Regions from separate parts of the Staphylococcus massiliensis genome, predicted to be linked through region 2. Evidence: predicted binding sites of a transcription regulator. Region 2 holds the regulator's gene; the other holds the start of a gene.
What was found. The regulator CtsR, encoded in region 2, represses protease genes until heat stress. The targets are predictions, from matches to a motif close to ATGGTCAATAAAGGTCAAACA.
Positions count from the first base shown of each region.

Region 1 (9,223 bases), 390 kb from region 2:
ACCTCGTGATACGTATGCACATCAATATTTTTCTTATCCTTAAAATCTTTAGGTTCAATCGCAAGTACCGACTCACGCTTTTCAATAACGTCACCCAAATAATATGGTAAGCCGCAATTGGCGAAGCTCATATCACGGTCCTTTTCATAAATGGTAATCGCATTCTCATCATTTAACCTACGAATCTGACTTGCACACGTAGCACCACCAGCCACGGCACCTACAACAACAATCTTTGACATCCAAACCACTCCCAATTTAAAAGGTTTATTGCTCACGCGTCTTAGGCATATTTAAATTAAAGTAACGATTTAAGTATTCGCCAATACCATCGTCGTTATTCGACGCCGTTACATCATCAGAAACATCCTTCAATTCGCTTAAAGCGTTTGCCATCGCAACACCATTACGCACGTATTTAATCATTTCGATATCATTATCTTCATCACCAAAAGCAATGGTATGTGATTGATGAATTTGTAAGTAATCGCAAACAGACATGATACCGCGCGCTTTATTGATACCTTTAGCTACAATCTCAATAACAGGAAATGGCGCGCCCCAACGTCTATGCTCGATATGTTCAGTATAAAAATGACTTAACATGTCCTTAATGTCAGAAATAGACTCTTCTTTAGCTTCCACTAATAAGGAAGTCGGTGCCTCTTTCAAGTTCTCACGTAAATCACCCGTAATAATTTCAGGTTCTCCCATACTAAACCCTTCAAAAAGGCGATCATCCGGCGAATTGATATACACATGATCTTTAACTTCCGCTATCATATTCGTTACACCATGACGATGTAGAGACTTAATCACTTCTAAAGATAAGCCTAAATCAAGTACACGATGCGTCACTGGGAAATCTTCATTCTTAGGATGATGGACATAGGCGCCATTAAAATTCACAATAGGCGTATTAAGACCGAGTTCATCATAGTAAACCTTACTTGCTCTGTACGGGCGACCCGTCGCAATCATAACTTGGTGCCCGCGACGCATAACTTCATTTAAGATATCTTTCGTGTAAGGTGGGATTGTTTTTTCATCATTTAATAATGTGCCGTCTAAATCCAAAACGATTAAGTGCTGTTCCATATAAAACTCCTTATGTAAATACTTTTCATGTATCAATATCATAGCATTTTATTGGCGTTTTGTCGGATATTTGATATATTGTATTTATGATTAAAATTAAAAGAGGTGATATGGATGGATGAAGCATTAAAGGACAATATCCTAGGCGCTTTAGAGAACGTAATTGACCCCGAGTTAGGTATTGATATCGTTAACTTAGGTCTTGTATATAAAGTTGATTTAGACGATGATGGTTTATGCACTGTTGAAATGACATTAACTTCAATCGGTTGTCCATTAGGACCGCAAATCGTTGATCAAGTTAAGACAGCATTAGCTGAGTTACCAGAGATTCAAGATACTGAAGTAAATATCGTTTGGAATCCACCATGGAATAAAGATATGATGTCACGTTACGCTAAAATTGCGTTAGGTGTAAGCTAATCTGAATTTCATATAGATAGAGAAGACGTGAGGCGATTTAAGTCTCACGTTTTTATTTTTTGAAAAGGCCTTTTAAGACCGCACCGCTTACTCAGAATCACGCCACTAAACTTCCGCTTCAAAAGCCTTCTAAGATTATATTAAAGATTATTGCAAAAATATAACAAAAATATTACAATCATATTATTGCTTGTAAAGTTTATTATATAACATTCAAATTACATACCGTTCACATTGAATGCATCGCTTTATAAGAATGAACTCAATTTATTTTAGAAAGAATGAAAACCTCATGAATCCAAATCAATCATCCAATCACGGACAAAAACGTTATTTACCTGGTTTAGATGGTCTACGTGCAATAGCGGTTATTGCCATCATGGTGTACCATCTCAACGTAAGATGGTTATCTGGCGGGTTTGTCGGTGTCGATACATTTTTCGTTATTTCAGGTTTTTTAATTACAAGTCTTTTACTATATGAATATGATGCATCGCAGCGCATCGACTTAAAAGGATTCTGGCTCCGTAGAATCAAACGCTTATTACCCGCGAGCTTATTCGTAATAAGTAGTGTCGTCTTATACACGGTTCTCTTTGATGAAGGTCACATTCTCTCAATTCGTAAGGATGCAACGGCAGCCATTTTTTATGTATCCAATTGGTGGTACATCTTTCGAGATGTCGATTACTTCAATCAATTTGAATTGATGCCACTCAAGCATCTATGGTCACTTGCAATCGAAGAACAGTTCTACATTTTATTCCCGCTTATCATAGGGCTTTTACTAAAGAAATTTAAGAAACGACACAAAGTCATATTAATCTTATTCGGAGTTTCAATCATTTCCTTAATCGTGATGATGTCGTTAAAAGGGTTCGGCTTATCATTATCAAGACTTTACTTCGGTACAGATACACGCCTACAAACGCTATTACTCGGTGTACTCTTAGCATTCATTTGGCCGCCATTTCGGTTGAAAGCTAATCCGCCAAAGACGCTACAATATACTGTCGAAGGTCTAGGTATCTTCGGACTCATCGCACTTATCGCGTCAATGTTTCTTATAAACGATCAAATGCCTGTACTATATGTAGGCGGCTTTTATATCTTGTCTTTCATCACGTTATTCATTATTATGAGCGCTGTGCATCCAAGCACATACTTATCGAAAGTCTTAAGTTTACCGATACTCAAGTATATCGGTCAGCGTTCGTATAGTTTATATTTATGGCATTATCCGATTATGAGTGTCATGAGTTCTTATTTTGTACAAGGCCAAATCCCTTGGTACATCTACGTATCAGAGGTTGTGCTTACGTTTGCTTGTGCAGAAGTGTCATATCGATTTATTGAAACACCGATCCGAAGAGAGGGTTTCAAAGCGTTCAAAGTTCATCCTTTCAACTTTCGACGATATGGCCGCACAATCCTATCTGCGCTCATGATATTTATATTAACCGTTTCAGTGCTTGGTGGTTTTAATTCATTATCAAAGGTCCAAGCTGATGCGTCACATAACACGACGTTTAATACAAATAAGCTTGAAGATCAAATTGCCGTACCCATACACTTTGACCATATCGATCTAACCGGCGACAAACTGATCACGCAGAACGATACAACACTCGCGCCTCTGTTACTAGGTGACTCTATAATGGTAGATATCGGTTCATATTTTAAAGGCGAAATCCCTCTATCAGAAATTGATGGTAAGGTGGGGCGTAATTTAATTCAGGCCGTACCTTTAGCCGAGAAGAAGTATGCGTCTTACAATAAGAAGGGTAAGATCGTGGTGCTCGAGCTAGGGACGAATGGTGACTTTTCAAAGGCGCAACTCGATTCCCTCCTTGAAAAGTTCAATCAAGCTAACGTCTATCTCGTGAACACGCGCGTTCCTCGTAATTACGAAACGCACGTGAACCAATTACTCAAAGAAGCGTCCGAAGAACATGACAACGTCCATTTAGTAGATTGGTATAAGAAATCAGAAGGACATGTGGAGTATTTCGCATATGATGGCATACATTTAGAAGCACCAGGCATCAAAGCGTTGTCACGCGCAATCATTAGTGAATTGAATCAAACGAAGTAAATATAACGCGTTTCCTAAAAAGATTAAAAAATCTTGAAAGGGGAACGTGTTTTTTAGTTAAATCATTTGAAAGTCATGAGTTGTGGCGTTATACTAGTATTAGTCAAAGAAAGTCAAAGTCAAGACGATAACTGAGAGGTGAACGATATTGGACATAAATCAAATGACGCATGCTGTTCAAGGTGCCTTACAAAAGGCGATTGAAGAAGCTAAAAATCAAAAGATACAAAATGTCGAAATTGAATGTGTGTTAAAATCGTGCGTACTCGAACATGATAGTCTTTTCAAATCGATTCTTGAACGTGCGAAAGTTGATACGGATGAATTAATCGAAGCGTATAATAAGAAGTTAGCATCTTATGCAACGGTTAAAGGTGATAACGTCACATATGGTGAATACGTTGGGCCTAAAACGAACGAACTATTTACGAAATCAAAACAATACATGGAACAATATGAAGACGCATACATCTCAATGGAACACGTATTGTTAGCTGCAATGGAAATTGATCAAACAACTCAATCATTTGTTTCACATAAAGAAAAGGTCATCAAAGAAATCATTAAGAAAATTAGAGGAGGGAATCATGTGACATCTCAAAATCCAGAAGTAAACTATGAAGCTTTAGAAAAATATGGTCGCGACTTAGTAGAAGAAGTACGAAACGGTAAGATGGATCCCGTTATCGGACGTGATGACGAAATTCGTAATGCGATTCGTATCCTAAGTCGTAAAACGAAAAACAACCCAGTTCTTATCGGTGAACCTGGTGTTGGTAAAACAGCAATCGTTGAAGGTATCGCACAGCGTATCGTTAGAAAAGACGTGCCTGAAACACTAATGGATAAAACGGTATTTGAGCTTGATTTAAGTGCGCTTGTAGCCGGTGCGAAATACCGTGGTGAATTCGAAGAACGTTTAAAAGCAGTTCTTAAAGAAATTAAAGAATCAGAAGGTCGCATCTTACTCTTCATCGACGAGATTCATATGTTAGTTGGTGCAGGTAAAACAGATGGTGCGATGGACGCAGGTAACATGTTAAAACCCATGTTAGCACGTGGCGAATTACATTGTATTGGTGCTACAACTTTAAATGAGTACCGTGAATATATTGAAAAAGACTCTGCGTTAGAACGCCGTTTCCAAAAAGTAAACGTCAGTGAACCAGATATAGAAGATACGATTTCAATCTTACGTGGTCTTAAAGAGCGTTATGAAGTGTATCATGGTGTGCGTATTCAAGACCGTGCTTTAGTGGCAGCGGCAGAACTATCAGACCGCTACATCACAGATCGCTTCTTACCTGATAAAGCGATTGACTTAGTTGACCAAGCTTGTGCCACAATTAAGACCGAAATGGGTTCTAATCCAACAGAACTTGACCAAGTCAATCGACGCGTGATGCAACTTGAAATCGAAGAAAGCGCACTGAAAAACGAGTCTGACCAATCCAGTCAAAACCGACTTAAAGAACTTCAAGAAGAACTCGCGAATGAGAAAGAAAAACAAGCTGAAATTTCGTCTCGCGTAGAAAAGGAAAAAGAAAAAATTAAAGTCGTACAAGAAAAACGTACGGAACTTGATGAAAGACGTAAAGCATTAGAAGATGCAGAGAATAATTATAACTTAGAGAAAGCAGCCGAACTACAACACGGTAAAATTCCGCAATTAGAACGTGAACTCAAAGAGTTAGAGGAACAATTCCAAGAAGCGGATGGAAATAAAAACGATCACATCATTAGAGAAATGGTATCTGACGAAGAAATTGGCGATATCGTGAGTCAATGGACAGGCATTCCAGTTTCCAAACTCGTTGAAACAGAACGTGAAAAGTTACTCAACTTAAGTGATATCTTACATGAACGTGTGGTTGGACAAGATAAAGCAGTTGATCTTGTGTCTGATGCGGTTGTAAGAGCACGTGCAGGCATTAAGGATCCTAATCGACCAATCGGTAGTTTCTTATTCTTAGGTCCAACTGGTGTCGGTAAGACAGAACTTGCGAAATCACTCGCTTCTACATTATTCGATTCTGAAAAGCACATGATACGTATCGACATGAGTGAGTATATGGAGAAACATGCTGTGTCACGTTTAATTGGTGCACCTCCAGGCTATGTCGGTCATGACGAAGGCGGTCAATTAACAGAAGCAGTAAGACGTAATCCTTACTCAGTCATCTTACTTGATGAGATTGAGAAGGCACATTCAGATGTCTTTAACGTGTTACTTCAAATTCTAGACGATGGTCGTTTAACAGACTCTAAAGGTCGTAGCGTCGACTTTAAGAATACGATCATTATCATGACAAGTAATATCGGTTCTGACATTCTTCTTGATAACGTTCAATCAACTGGTGATATTCAGGAATCAACTGAGAAATCAGTCATGTCACGCTTACATGATTATTTCAAACCTGAAATCTTGAACCGTATGGATGACATTGTATTATTTAAACCATTAACGGTTGAAGATATGGAAATGATTATAGACCGTATTATCACAAACTTAAATATCAGATTAATGGATCAAGGTATTCAACTCGATGTATCTAAAGAAGCGAAAGTGTGGATGGGTCGCACTGCATATGAACCGCAATTTGGTGCACGTCCGTTAAAACGTTTCGTGCAAAAGCACATTGAGACACCTATAGCGCGTCTGATGATTAAAGAGAACTTTGATGAAGGTACTACAATTAAAGTTTCGCTTGAAGACGAATCACTTAATTTCGAAGTTGAATCATAATGAAAAAGGGTCAGAGTAACGTATTGAGAAATCAATAACGTCTCTGACCCAATTTTTATAAAATTATCTTTGATGTGAAACTTCAGATTTAGCATGTGAATCGCGTTTCGATGGTTTCATAATAGCATCTAAGATAGCGATAACGATCACGATTATAACAGCCATAACGATTGGTGTGAAGAAGTTAAGGCTGCCACCACCAGCAAGACTATTTAATACAAAGTTGATCATTTGCATTAAAAGCAGTGCCCAAATAAATGTAATGACGTATCTCATGACACAAGCCTCCATAATTTAATCTTTCTTTAAGTATAATGAATAGAAATCAATTTGTATAGTCTTACAAATATTATATAATGGTGGAGACTTGTATTTAAAAACAAGCTTATGTTAAATTAATACCTGGTATTAAAATTATTTTAAGAAGGTGTACAGTCATGGATGTAGGAATCAAAGGTTTTGGTGTACACGTTCCTGAACGTGTTATCGATAATGCCTATTTTGAATCATATCTTGATACGTCTGATGAATGGATTTCAAAAATGACAGGTATCAAAGAACGTCGTTGGGCTCGTGAAGATGAAGATACTTCTGATTTAGCATATGAGGCTTCTAAAAAAGCGATTAAAGACGCTGGTTTAGAACCTGAAGATATTGATATGGTCATCGTAGGTACAGCTACAGGAGATTATCCATTTCCATCCGTAGCAAACATTTTACAAAAGCGCTTAGGTCTACGTAAGGTCGCTTCAATGGATCAACTCGCAGCATGTTCAGGCTTTATGTATTCAATGATAACTGCGAAGCATTTTATCGAATCAGGCGACTATACAAACGTTTTAGTTGTCGGTGCTGAAAAGTTATCTAAGATTACAGATAAAAATGATCGTTCAACAGCTATTTTATTTGGTGATGGTGCTGGTGCAGCAGTATTAGGACCAGTATCAGAAGGACGCGGCATACTAAGTTATGAACTTGGTTCAGATGGCATCGGCGGTCAATACTTATATCAAGATTTAGATATGAATACGATTAAAATGAATGGTCGTGAAGTATTTAAATTTGCAGTAAGAATCATGGGTGATGCTTCTAAACGTATTGTTGAAAAAGCAAACCTTACACCTGATGATATTAGTATGTTCTTTCCACACCAAGCGAACATTCGAATTATGGAAACAGCTCGTGAGCGTTTAAATCTTCCTAAAGAGAAGATGAGTGTTTCCGTGAACAAATATGGTAATACTTCAACGGCTTCTATTCCGTTAAGTATCGGTCAAGAATTAGAAAATGGTAAAATCAAAGATGATGATGTATTAGTTCTAGTCGGTTTTGGCGGCGGTCTCACATGGGGCGCAGTTACTATCCGATGGGGTAAATAGGAGGATTAACATATGAGTAAAAAACAACGTGTTGTTATTACAGGATTAGGTGCTTTATCACCACTTGGTAACGATGTAAAAACAACTTGGGATAATGCATTAAAAGGTGTTAATGGTATCGATGAAGTTACACGCATTGATATGTCTAAATTTAATGTTAACCTAGCTGGTGAATTAAAAGACTTTGACATTCATGATCACATCGAGAAAAAAGATGCGCGTAAAATGGCGCGTTTTACACAATATGCGGTTGTAGCTGCTCGTGAAGCGGTTAAAGATGCGAAACTTGAAATCACAGACCAAAATAGTAGCCGTGTTGGTGTTTGGATCGGTTCAGGTATCGGCGGTATGGAAACTTTCGAATATGCACATAACCAACTTTTAGAAAAAGGTCCTAGACGTGTTAGTCCGTTCTTCGTACCAATGTTAATTCCTGATATGGCTACAGGCCAAGTATCAATTGACTTAGGTGCTAAAGGTCCAAACGGCGCAACTGTAACTGCTTGTGCTACTGGTACAAACTCTATTGGTGACGCTTTTAAAGTTATTCAACGTGGTGACGCTGATGCGATGATTACTGGTGGTACTGAAGCACCAATCACATACATGGCAATTGCTGGATTCAGTGCAAGCCGTGCCTTATCTACAAATAAAGATAGAGAAACAGCTTGCCGCCCATTCCAAGAAGGCCGTGATGGCTTTGTAATGGGTGAAGGTGCAGGTGTAGTAGTGCTTGAATCACTTGAATCAGCTAAAGCGCGTGGTGCACATATCTACGCTGAGTTAGTAGGTTACGGTTCAACAGGTGATGCCTACCACATTACAGCGCCAGCGCCTGAAGGTGAAGGCGGTTCTCGTGCTATGGAAGCAGCGATGGAAGATGCAGGTATTGAACCTAAAGATATCCAATACTTAAACGCGCACGGTACAAGTACGCCAGTTGGTGACTTATACGAAGTTCAAGCGATTAAGAATACGTTTGGCGATGCAGTAAAAGACCTTAAGATTAATTCTACAAAATCTATGACAGGTCACTTATTAGGTGCTACAGGCGCAATTGAAACAATTTTCTCAGCGCTATCAATTCGTGATAAGAAAATTGCGCCAACTATTCATTCTGACAATCCAGATCCAGAAATCGATATTGATATTGTTGGTAATGAAGCAATTGACCACGACATCACTTATGCGATGAGTAACAGCTTAGGATTTGGTGGTCACAATGCAGTACTTATTCTTAAAAAATATGATGAGTAATTAGATATAAATTAAAGAGTTTAGGATGTTCTTAATGAACATGCCTAAACTCTTTTTTTATAAATATATGTATATTTCAGGTGGACATACGTCTTTAGAACGTTAAGCTTATGATAATCGAATTAATGACATAAATGACGCTAATAATTAAACCGATTTTAACCCAAGGCTTAACAATATAAAATGCTTTCTTAGGAGATTTAGGGTTCATAAAATCATCATTCT
Region 1 is NZ_CP171119.1:2,287,861-2,297,083, reverse strand. It holds gene ACF3N8_RS11005 (CoA-disulfide reductase) at 1-242, opposite strand, end outside; gene ACF3N8_RS11000 (Cof-type HAD-IIB family hydrolase) at 268-1,098, opposite strand; gene ACF3N8_RS10995 (metal-sulfur cluster assembly factor) at 1,213-1,521, shown strand; gene ACF3N8_RS10990 (acyltransferase family protein) at 1,778-3,616, shown strand; gene clpB (ATP-dependent chaperone ClpB) at 3,765-6,362, shown strand; gene ACF3N8_RS10980 (DUF2929 family protein) at 6,426-6,638, opposite strand; gene ACF3N8_RS10975 (beta-ketoacyl-ACP synthase III) at 6,800-7,741, shown strand; gene fabF (beta-ketoacyl-ACP synthase II) at 7,754-8,998, shown strand; gene ACF3N8_RS10965 (DUF3899 domain-containing protein) at 9,093-9,223, opposite strand, start outside.
Region 1: the regulator CtsR is predicted to act here: its motif matches at 3,716-3,736, upstream of clpB (ATP-dependent chaperone ClpB).

Region 2 (9,223 bases):
GTTCTGTTAATCTACCAAATAACATACTAAACCTCCTAGTTAAAATATGACCTTAAGACTGATGCACGTTTCTCATCAATCGATCGTTCATCTTCATCATCTATTAAAAAAGGCGACTGAACGCTAACCATTAATTCATTAAATCTAAAGTTCTCTATATTGATATACCCTAAATCGATACCTAATTTAATTTCACTGAGTCTAAATGACGCTTCTTCCATAGAAATTAAATGACTATATTTCAAAATACCGAGCGAACGGTTGATGCGATCGAGCGTCTCAACATAATTATCAGTTTCAAAGCGTGCTCTTACTTGCATTTCTTCATTGATAATTTGGTGAATTAAATCGTTTAAGTTTCGAATAATCTCACGCTCAGATTTACCTAACGTAAGTTGGTTCGAAACTTGATACATATGACCATAAACCTTAGAACCTTCACCATAAATACCACGAATTGTGAAACCAAAACGGTTAATCGTTTGTGCAATACGATTCATACGGTTCATGATAGATAGTCCTGGTAAATGAAGCATCACGCTCGCACGTAACCCCGTTCCAATATTTGTAGGACAAGTTGTTAAATATCCTAATTGTTCATCATAGCTATAGTCAACCTTTTCGTCTATTAAATCATCAATCTCGGATGCCTTCTCGAAAAGCTCTTCTAAAACTAAATCTGTACCCATCGCTTGAATACGTACATGGTCTTCCTCATTAAGCATGACACTTATCGATTCATCTTCATTAACCATAACTGCTGAAGCAGGTTGTTTAATAAGAGAAGGACTTACAAGATGTTTCGCAACGAGCTTTAATTTGCTTTGTTGATCCATCGTATCTAAACGCAATAATTTTAGCGAAGGAAGCGCATCTTGAATATCATTAATAATTGAAAAGCCCATTTCTTCAGACGGGTACATCAATGGGTGTACATATTTTTGAATATTGCGCGCTAAACGAATACGTGACGACATCACAACTGGCAAATCATTAGCACGTGTCATCCACTTACTAATGTAATGACTTAAATCATGATTCATGGTCATCACCTTCACTTTTAGCCTTTAAGGCATTTATTTCATCACGAACTACTGCTGCCTCTTCGAAATTTTGAACATCTATTAAATGACTTAAGTACGTTGTTTTCTCATCAATTTGACGTTTAATTGCTAACTTTTCATGAGAAGACTTCGGTACTTTACCTTGATGTGTCAGTTGACCGCCTTGAACACGGCGTACAATATCTAGAATGTCATCACGAAATGTTTGATAACAATTAGGGCATCCAAACTTACCGCGTTGCGCAATATCTTTAAGCGTCATATCACATGTAGGACACCGTTTCTCCGCTTTATGCGAACGATTCAGTTCAATACCATGCTTCGTCGCAAGGTGCTGTAAGATTTGTTTAATCACGAATGTATCTTCGATATCATCATGCGGACTCATATCTACGTCGTCTGTTGCGCAAGATTTACATACCCATTTCTCTTCTAGGCCTTTTTTGCTTTTAACAGTTAAGCGAATTGTCGCTTGATTACTATGACAGATTTCACAAAGCATGTATTTCACCTTCTAATAATAGTTAATAACGGGTAACAGGCGTTTAAGAATATTAGCGCGAATAATGTCTCTTGATTTAACATCCATCTTCAGCGTTTCACGGTCGATAACGGCTGCGATCATACGCGCTTCACGATCAGAAATTAATTGATTATCTTTCAAACCATCTATAATATATAGCGCTTGTTGTTGCGTAATTGTAGGACCAATTAATTGAAGTAAATGATTAATATAACCTTTCGTATCTTTCGTTTCAACTTTAGTGATGCGAATGTAACCGCCGCCTCCGCGCTTACTTTCTATTTCATAGCCATGCTCATTTGTAAAACGTGTTTTGATAACGTAATTCAGTTGAGACGGTACACAATCGAAATGTTGGGCGATATGTGCACGTTGAATCTCTACAACGTCTTTGTTCGATTTATCAAATAGTTCCTTGATATATTGTTCTATGATGTCTGACATATTATGCATACTCATCACCTCTTTTTTGACCATCTTTGACTATATTATATGACCAATTTTGACCTTTTTCAACTTATTCGCCTTATAATTTTCATTAAAAACGTATGTTAACGTTTCCAATTTTATTGTATGATAATCAATAGTAAATCGAAAAGGTGTGGTGAACATGCATATATTAATAGGTCTCATCGGGATTATCATATTCCTTGCGCTCGCCTATTTAATAAGTTCCGATAAGAAAAATATTAAATGGAAATACATTGGAATTATGTTTTTACTCCAATTTATTTTTGCTTTCTTATTACTTAAAACAAAATTTGGTATCACTATAATCGGTGGTATTGCAGCTGGATTTACATACTTGCTTAAACAAGCTGCAGAAGGTGTTAACTTTGTATTCGGTGGATTTGAGTTTGTAAAACCAGATCAACCGCCATTCTTCTTTAACGTATTATTACCAATCGTATTTATCTCAGCATTAATTGGTATCTTACAATATACTAAAATCTTACCTTTCATTATCAATTGGTTAGGTTTCATTATCTCAAAGATTAATGGTATGGGTCGCTTAGAATCTTATAACGCTGTAGCTGCAGCCATCTTAGGTCAATCAGAAGTATTTATTTCATTAAAGCAACAACTACCTCACATTAATAAAAAGCGCTTATATACATTGACTGCTTCAGCAATGTCTACAGTATCCGCTTCAATTATTGGTGCTTACTTCACAATGGTAGAACCTAAATACGTTGTAACAGCAATTGTATTAAACTTATTCGGCGGTTTCATTATCGCTTCAATCATTAATCCTTACGATGTAAACGAGGAAGATGACAAATTATTAATTCAAGAAGATAAGAAACAGTCATTCTTCGAAATGCTTGGAGAATACATTCTAGACGGTTTCAAAGTTGCAGTTATTGTAGGTGCCATGTTAATTGGTTATATCGCTTTAATTGCGTTATTAAATGGTATTGTTGGAGGCATTATGCACTTCGTATCAGGTGGCCAATTAGATTGGAACTTCCAAACATTAATCGGTTTCGTCTTTGCTCCATTTGCATTCTTAACAGGTATCCCTTGGGAAGATGCAGTTAAGTCAGGTTCAATTATGGCAACGAAATTATTATCAAACGAATTCGTCGCAATGTTAAATCTTGGTGAAGCAAAAGGCCTCTCAGATCGTGCTACTGGTATTGTATCTGTATTCTTAGTATCATTTGCTAACTTTAGTTCGATTGGTATTATCTCAGGTGCAATCAAGTCTCTTAATGATGAAAAGGGTGACATCGTTGCACGCTTTGGTTTAAAACTATTATTCGGTGCTACGCTTGTTTCATTCATTTCAGCTACAATTGCCGGTTTCTTCATGTAATTTAAAAAAGCTTAGAACCACTCATCTACGAGTGATTCTAAGCTTCTTTTTTTATGAACCGATAACTTCTTCAATGAAGTATTTCGTCATACTAAAGTCATCCGTTAGTTCTGGATGGAATGAGACACCTAAGTACTTACCTTCACGTACTGCGACAATACGGTCGTCAATTCGTGATAGTACTTCAGCATCATTATACGCTTCAACAATATGCGGCGCACGTATGAAGACACCATTTACCTTATGGTCGATACCCTTCACATCTAAATCTGCTTCAAAGCTATCAACCTGACGACCAAATGAATTACGAGCAACCGTAACATCTAGCTTTTTCAAATAGCCTTCTTCATCAACAATGTCTGACGCAAGTACAATTAAACCTGCGCATGTACCAAACATTGGTAAATCAGACTGTTGCATAGCCTCTTTGAAGCCATATAAATTCATTAAACGACGTAACGTCGTGGATTCGCCACCAGGTATAATTAAGCCTTCAATTTCTTCTAGTTGTTCTACCTTTTTAACAGGGATACCTTCATGACCACATAATTCAATGTGACGAATGTGTTCACGAACAGCACCTTGTAAAGCTAATACGCCTATCTTCATCTTACCAACCACGCTCTTGCATGCGGTCTTCTTGAGCTAGCGTACGAATATCCATACCTTTCATTGCAGTACCTAATTCTTTAGCTAAGCGTCCGATTAATTCATAATCTTGGTAATGCGTCGTAGCTTGAACAATAGCTTTAGCGAATTTCTCAGGATCATCTGATTTGAAGATACCTGAACCAACGAAGACACCATCTGCGCCTAATTCCATCATTAAAGCAGCATCTTGAGGTGTCGCAACGCCACCTGCAGCAAAGTTAACAACTGGTAAACGACCTAAGTCTTTGATTTCTTTTAAGATTTCATAAGGTGCACCATGATTTTTAGCTTCAGTCATAATTTCATCGTCACTCATTACAGTTAAACGTTTAACTTCTGAGTTAACTTGTCTCATATGACGTACAGCTTCAACAATATTACCAGTACCTGGTTCACCTTTAGTACGTAACATCGCAGCGCCTTCGCCAATACGACGCGCAGCTTCGCCTAAGTTACGGCAACCACATACGAATGGTACTGTGAAGTCATCTTTTTTAAGATGGAAAACTTCATCAGCTGGTGTTAATACTTCTGACTCATCAATATAGTCAACACCCATCGCTTCTAACACACGTGCTTCAGTAATGTGACCAATACGGCCTTTAGCCATTACTGGAATTGACACAGCGTTCATCACTTCTTCAACGATAGCTGGGTTTGCCATACGTGCTACGCCACCAAGTTTACGGATATCTGATGGTACGTGCTCTAAAGCCATTACAGCTACAGCACCTGCTTCTTCTGCGATTTTAGCTTGTTCTGCATTAACAACGTCCATGATAACGCCGCCTTTTTGCATTTCAGCCATCCCGCGTTTTACTTTTTCTGATCCTTGAATCTTAGACATACATCATTCCCCTTTTTCATTTGATTAAATTCATTCTAAGCGATAAACTGATATTTAAAAAGGTTCAATTTAAGACGAATTTAAGGGGTCAGTTATTCAATGAAGAAATCCACACCACTTTACATGCAATTATATGAGTCACTAAAGGAACAAATTATCGAAGGCCAGTATGAAAGTAACGAACGCTTCCCATCGAAAAGACAATTATCAGAGCACTTGAATTTAAGTGCAACTACAATCGAACATGCCTATCAACAATTGTTAGAAGAAGGGTTTATCTATTCTAAGCCGCGTTCAGGTTATTTTGTTTCAGAAATCGAAACGCTACCAGTCGTGAATCGTTTTAAACCAGTTATTGAAAGTAAAGAAGAAGAGAAGCCGCTATACCGATATGGCTTTTTCTTAACGGAAATCGATACATCACATTTCCCATTCGCACAGTTTAGAAAGTACGCTAAAGAGGCATTTAACGAAGATAATCGCGACCTCTTAAAAAGTGGCGCCCCACAAGGTGAAATGTATTTACGGAAGCAAATTGCACACTATTTGTTCAATAGTAGAGGTGTGAAATGTCACCCTGACCAAATCATCGTAGGGTCTTCAACGAAGCAACTCATCAATTTAATTACGGAGCTCTTGCCTAATGATAAATTTATTATCGAGCGTCCGAGCTATCCACCTGTTAAGGAAACGCTTGAACGTAAGCAAATCCCTTACCAGTCAGTCGAGGTTGCATCAGATGGCATTGAGATTAAGCCGATTAAATCTACCACACATAATGTGTTATATGTTACGCCATCACATCAATTTCCTACAGGTGCGACGATGCATATTAAGAAGCGTACACAGCTCTTAAAATGGTCACGTGAAGATGCGCATCGTTACATCATTGAAGATGATTATGATTCAGAATTTCGATACTACGGTAAGCCTTTACCGGCGCTACAAAGTTTAGACACCAGTGGCAAGGTTATCTACATCAGTACCTTCTCTAAATCGCTCTTTCCAAGTTGTCGTATCGCATATGTCGTGCTTCCTGAGGCGCTCTTGGCGCGCTATAAACAGTTGCCGTCGATTGAAAATAATTCCGTGCCGAAACATATTCAATTTATGGTGTCTGAATTTATGGCATCAGGTGGCTTTGAACGTCACTTAAATAAGATGCGTAAGATTTATAAAGAGAAACTTCAATTAATTCTCAAAGCACTAAAGCCTTATAAAGATCAGCTTAAAATAACAGGTGAACGAACAGGCATGCACTTCTTGCTTACCGTTACAAACGGGCTTTCGCTCGAGTCGTGTCTTAGTGCCGCGAAAGACCATCAACTTTACATTAAACCACTTGCGCATTATGACGCGAATTACGTAGATCAACCTGTATTTGTCATTAGTTTCGGGGGCATCCCAACCGAAGAGATTCGTGAACACGTAGACATCTTAATCAAATCTCTCACTATAAAAAAAGACAGATAACACATCATTCGCGCTATCTGTCATGTATTTTTAAGCTAGTACTTGAGTAGATTTGGATTTCGTTTATTGTTATTTTCATAGAGCTTAATTTCTTGAAGGCTCATTAAGGCTGTCTTGATATGTGCATATTTCGGTAAATCTGGTAAGTCGATAACATGACTGTGCGGCGCACCACGTTCAAAGTGCTTAGCCACATTTTCAAAAGCAAGCAAATATTGCCCCATTGCCTCATCATCAATTTCAACACTACGTTTATCAATGATCCCTTTAGCAATCGTGAAACTGATTTGTTGAAGTAAGAACATAGCTGGATAATAGTACTGTGTCTTCTTCCGATTTGAAAAGAACTCGCCTAAAGCCGTGTCATACATGAGATTCATGTTAGAAATATTTAGGTTAAGTTTGAATATATCCACGTCACGCTTCTCATCAATCGTATAAGCATTACTAGAGAATAAGTAATGGAAATAACGTGCCTCAATACGCGTTACTTCAGCAATCACTTCAGGCAATTTATAGGATGCTTCCTTTCCACCGATTATCAGAATGCAAATTAAGCTAATCACAACTCCGATAAATACATCCATTAATCTAGGAAAAGCAATTGCAATTGTTAGATGCCCTTTAGCAAGACCGGCAAGTAATAACACTTGTGTCGTAATGGATATCATTGAAAACGCATAATTTGAAGCTATGAGCGCTTCTGTAATCGCACCTGTTAATGCCATTAATAATACTAAGAATATTAATGGTGGATGGAAAATGAGAACTGATGATAAGAATAAGACACCTAAGAATGTACCAAGGCCCCTTGATAAAGCTCTTTCTAATGATGCAAAGGACGTACCACCTAGTAATACAGTGTGCACAGTTAAGGGAATCCAATAAGCACGTTCAAAATCAAAGATAAGTGCGATAAAAATCGCGATACCTAAAATCACAGTGTACTTTAATGTAGACATAAAGACCATAGATTCAGGCGATAGGTTTTGAAGTAAGCGTCTACTATATAAAGGTGTTCTAATGCTAATTTTACTGCTAATTTGAGATTTAGGGGCGTGAAGAATTTCATCTACTGAAAAGATACGGTCTACTACGCCACGGAATTTCTCGTCAACATCGACTTCTTTAGTCCATTTTTGATTGTAATTGGGATCTTCACATAGCTTACATACATGGTCTACTAATTCAACTAAGACATTAGGAATAGGTCTATGCCCTTTAGCATTCAGTTCTAAGAGTTCTGAATACAACCCTTCGGCTGCATGATGTAATAATACGAGCCTTTGGTAATCCGAAGACTTTTTCTGAAGAGACACATTCGTTGATGTAAGTAGATAAGATGAGTTTAATAATTTAGCTACAGTCTTTTTACTTTTGTTATTAAACTCAACTTGATCATTAAAGGATCCTATAAGTTCTTGTAAGGTTTTATAATCATCTATTACTGCTTGGTTTTCAGGGCGTGTCTTTTGAAGGAGTGCCTCAATAAGCACAAGAATAATACCAAGTAAGCCACCACCTAAAACAAGTCCACCTCGTAACCACCATAAGCCTGGATCGTATGGCATGACGGATGACATACCAAAAGCGATGATGAAGAATGTTGATGAAGGACCAGGTATATTTAAACAACTAAATGTATAGTAAGTGACGACCGTCAATATTAATAATACGAGACCGAATAAGAGTGGTATACCTGAGGTTAATGTCCCTAGTACCATTGATAACGTTAGTCCTAGTGTCGCGTAACTCACTGCACGTAATCGTGAACTAAACGTACCACTAAATACATAGATATGTGCGAATGTACCTATAGCTGCGAGTAAGGCTAATGGCATTTGGTTAAGGAAATAACCAATCAACATCGGTACTAACATTAATAAACCTTGCCGTATCCCTCTAGGGATATTAATTTTATCCACATTTACATAAAAGATAGACTTTAAAATTTTCACATTAGCTCACCTTATCTTTGTATTTAATCAGAAGCTCTTGCAAATATATTAAGTTATTCCCAAATCAACCATAGATGGAACACGATAAATTGTAAAGGATTTATTGGAAATAAAAAAAGAGACATAAATGTCATACATTTATGTCCTGTAAATCGGCTCATCGCATCCATATCGAATATGAATAGCTTGGCAACGTCCTACTCTTGCGGAACGTAAGTCCGACTACCATCGGCGCTAAAGAGCTTAACTTCTGTGTTCGGCATGGGAACAGGTGTGGCCTCTTTGCTATTGTCACCAAACTATAAGAATGTAACTTATACATTCAAAACTAGATAGTAAGTAAATGATAAAACCAAGACAAAACATTTAAAATTGATTAAGTCTTCGATCGATTAGTATTCGTCAGCTCCACGTATCGCTACGCTTCCACCTCGAACCTATTAACCTCATCATCTTTGAGGGATCTTATAACCGAAGTTGGGAAATCTCATCTTGAGGGGGGCTTCATGCTTAGATGCTTTCAGCACTTATCCCGTCCATACATAGCTACCCAGCTATGCCGTTGGCACGACAACTGGTACACCAGAGGTATGTCCATCCCGGTCCTCTCGTACTAAGGACAGCTCCTCTCAAATTTCCTACGCCCACGACGGATAGGGACCGAACTGTCTCACGACGTTCTGAACCCAGCTCGCGTACCGCTTTAATGGGCGAACAGCCCAACCCTTGGGACCGACTACAGCCCCAGGATGCGATGAGCCGACATCGAGGTGCCAAACCTCCCCGTCGATGTGAACTCTTGGGGGAGATAAGCCTGTTATCCCCGGGGTAGCTTTTATCCGTTGAGCGATGGCCCTTCCATGCGGAACCACCGGATCACTAAGTCCG
Region 2 is NZ_CP171119.1:269,337-278,559, forward strand. It holds gene ACF3N8_RS01245 (ATP-dependent Clp protease ATP-binding subunit) at 1-25, opposite strand, end outside; gene ACF3N8_RS01250 (protein arginine kinase) at 36-1,043, opposite strand; gene ACF3N8_RS01255 (UvrB/UvrC motif-containing protein) at 1,033-1,566, opposite strand; gene ACF3N8_RS01260 (CtsR family transcriptional regulator) at 1,579-2,040, opposite strand; gene ACF3N8_RS01265 (NupC/NupG family nucleoside CNT transporter) at 2,198-3,406, shown strand; gene pdxT (pyridoxal 5'-phosphate synthase glutaminase subunit PdxT) at 3,458-4,015, opposite strand; gene pdxS (pyridoxal 5'-phosphate synthase lyase subunit PdxS) at 4,017-4,904, opposite strand; gene ACF3N8_RS01280 (PLP-dependent aminotransferase family protein) at 5,004-6,377, shown strand; gene ACF3N8_RS01285 (FUSC family protein) at 6,413-8,335, opposite strand; rRNA gene rrf (5S ribosomal RNA) at 8,520-8,634, opposite strand; rRNA gene ACF3N8_RS01295 (23S ribosomal RNA) at 8,708-9,223, opposite strand, start outside.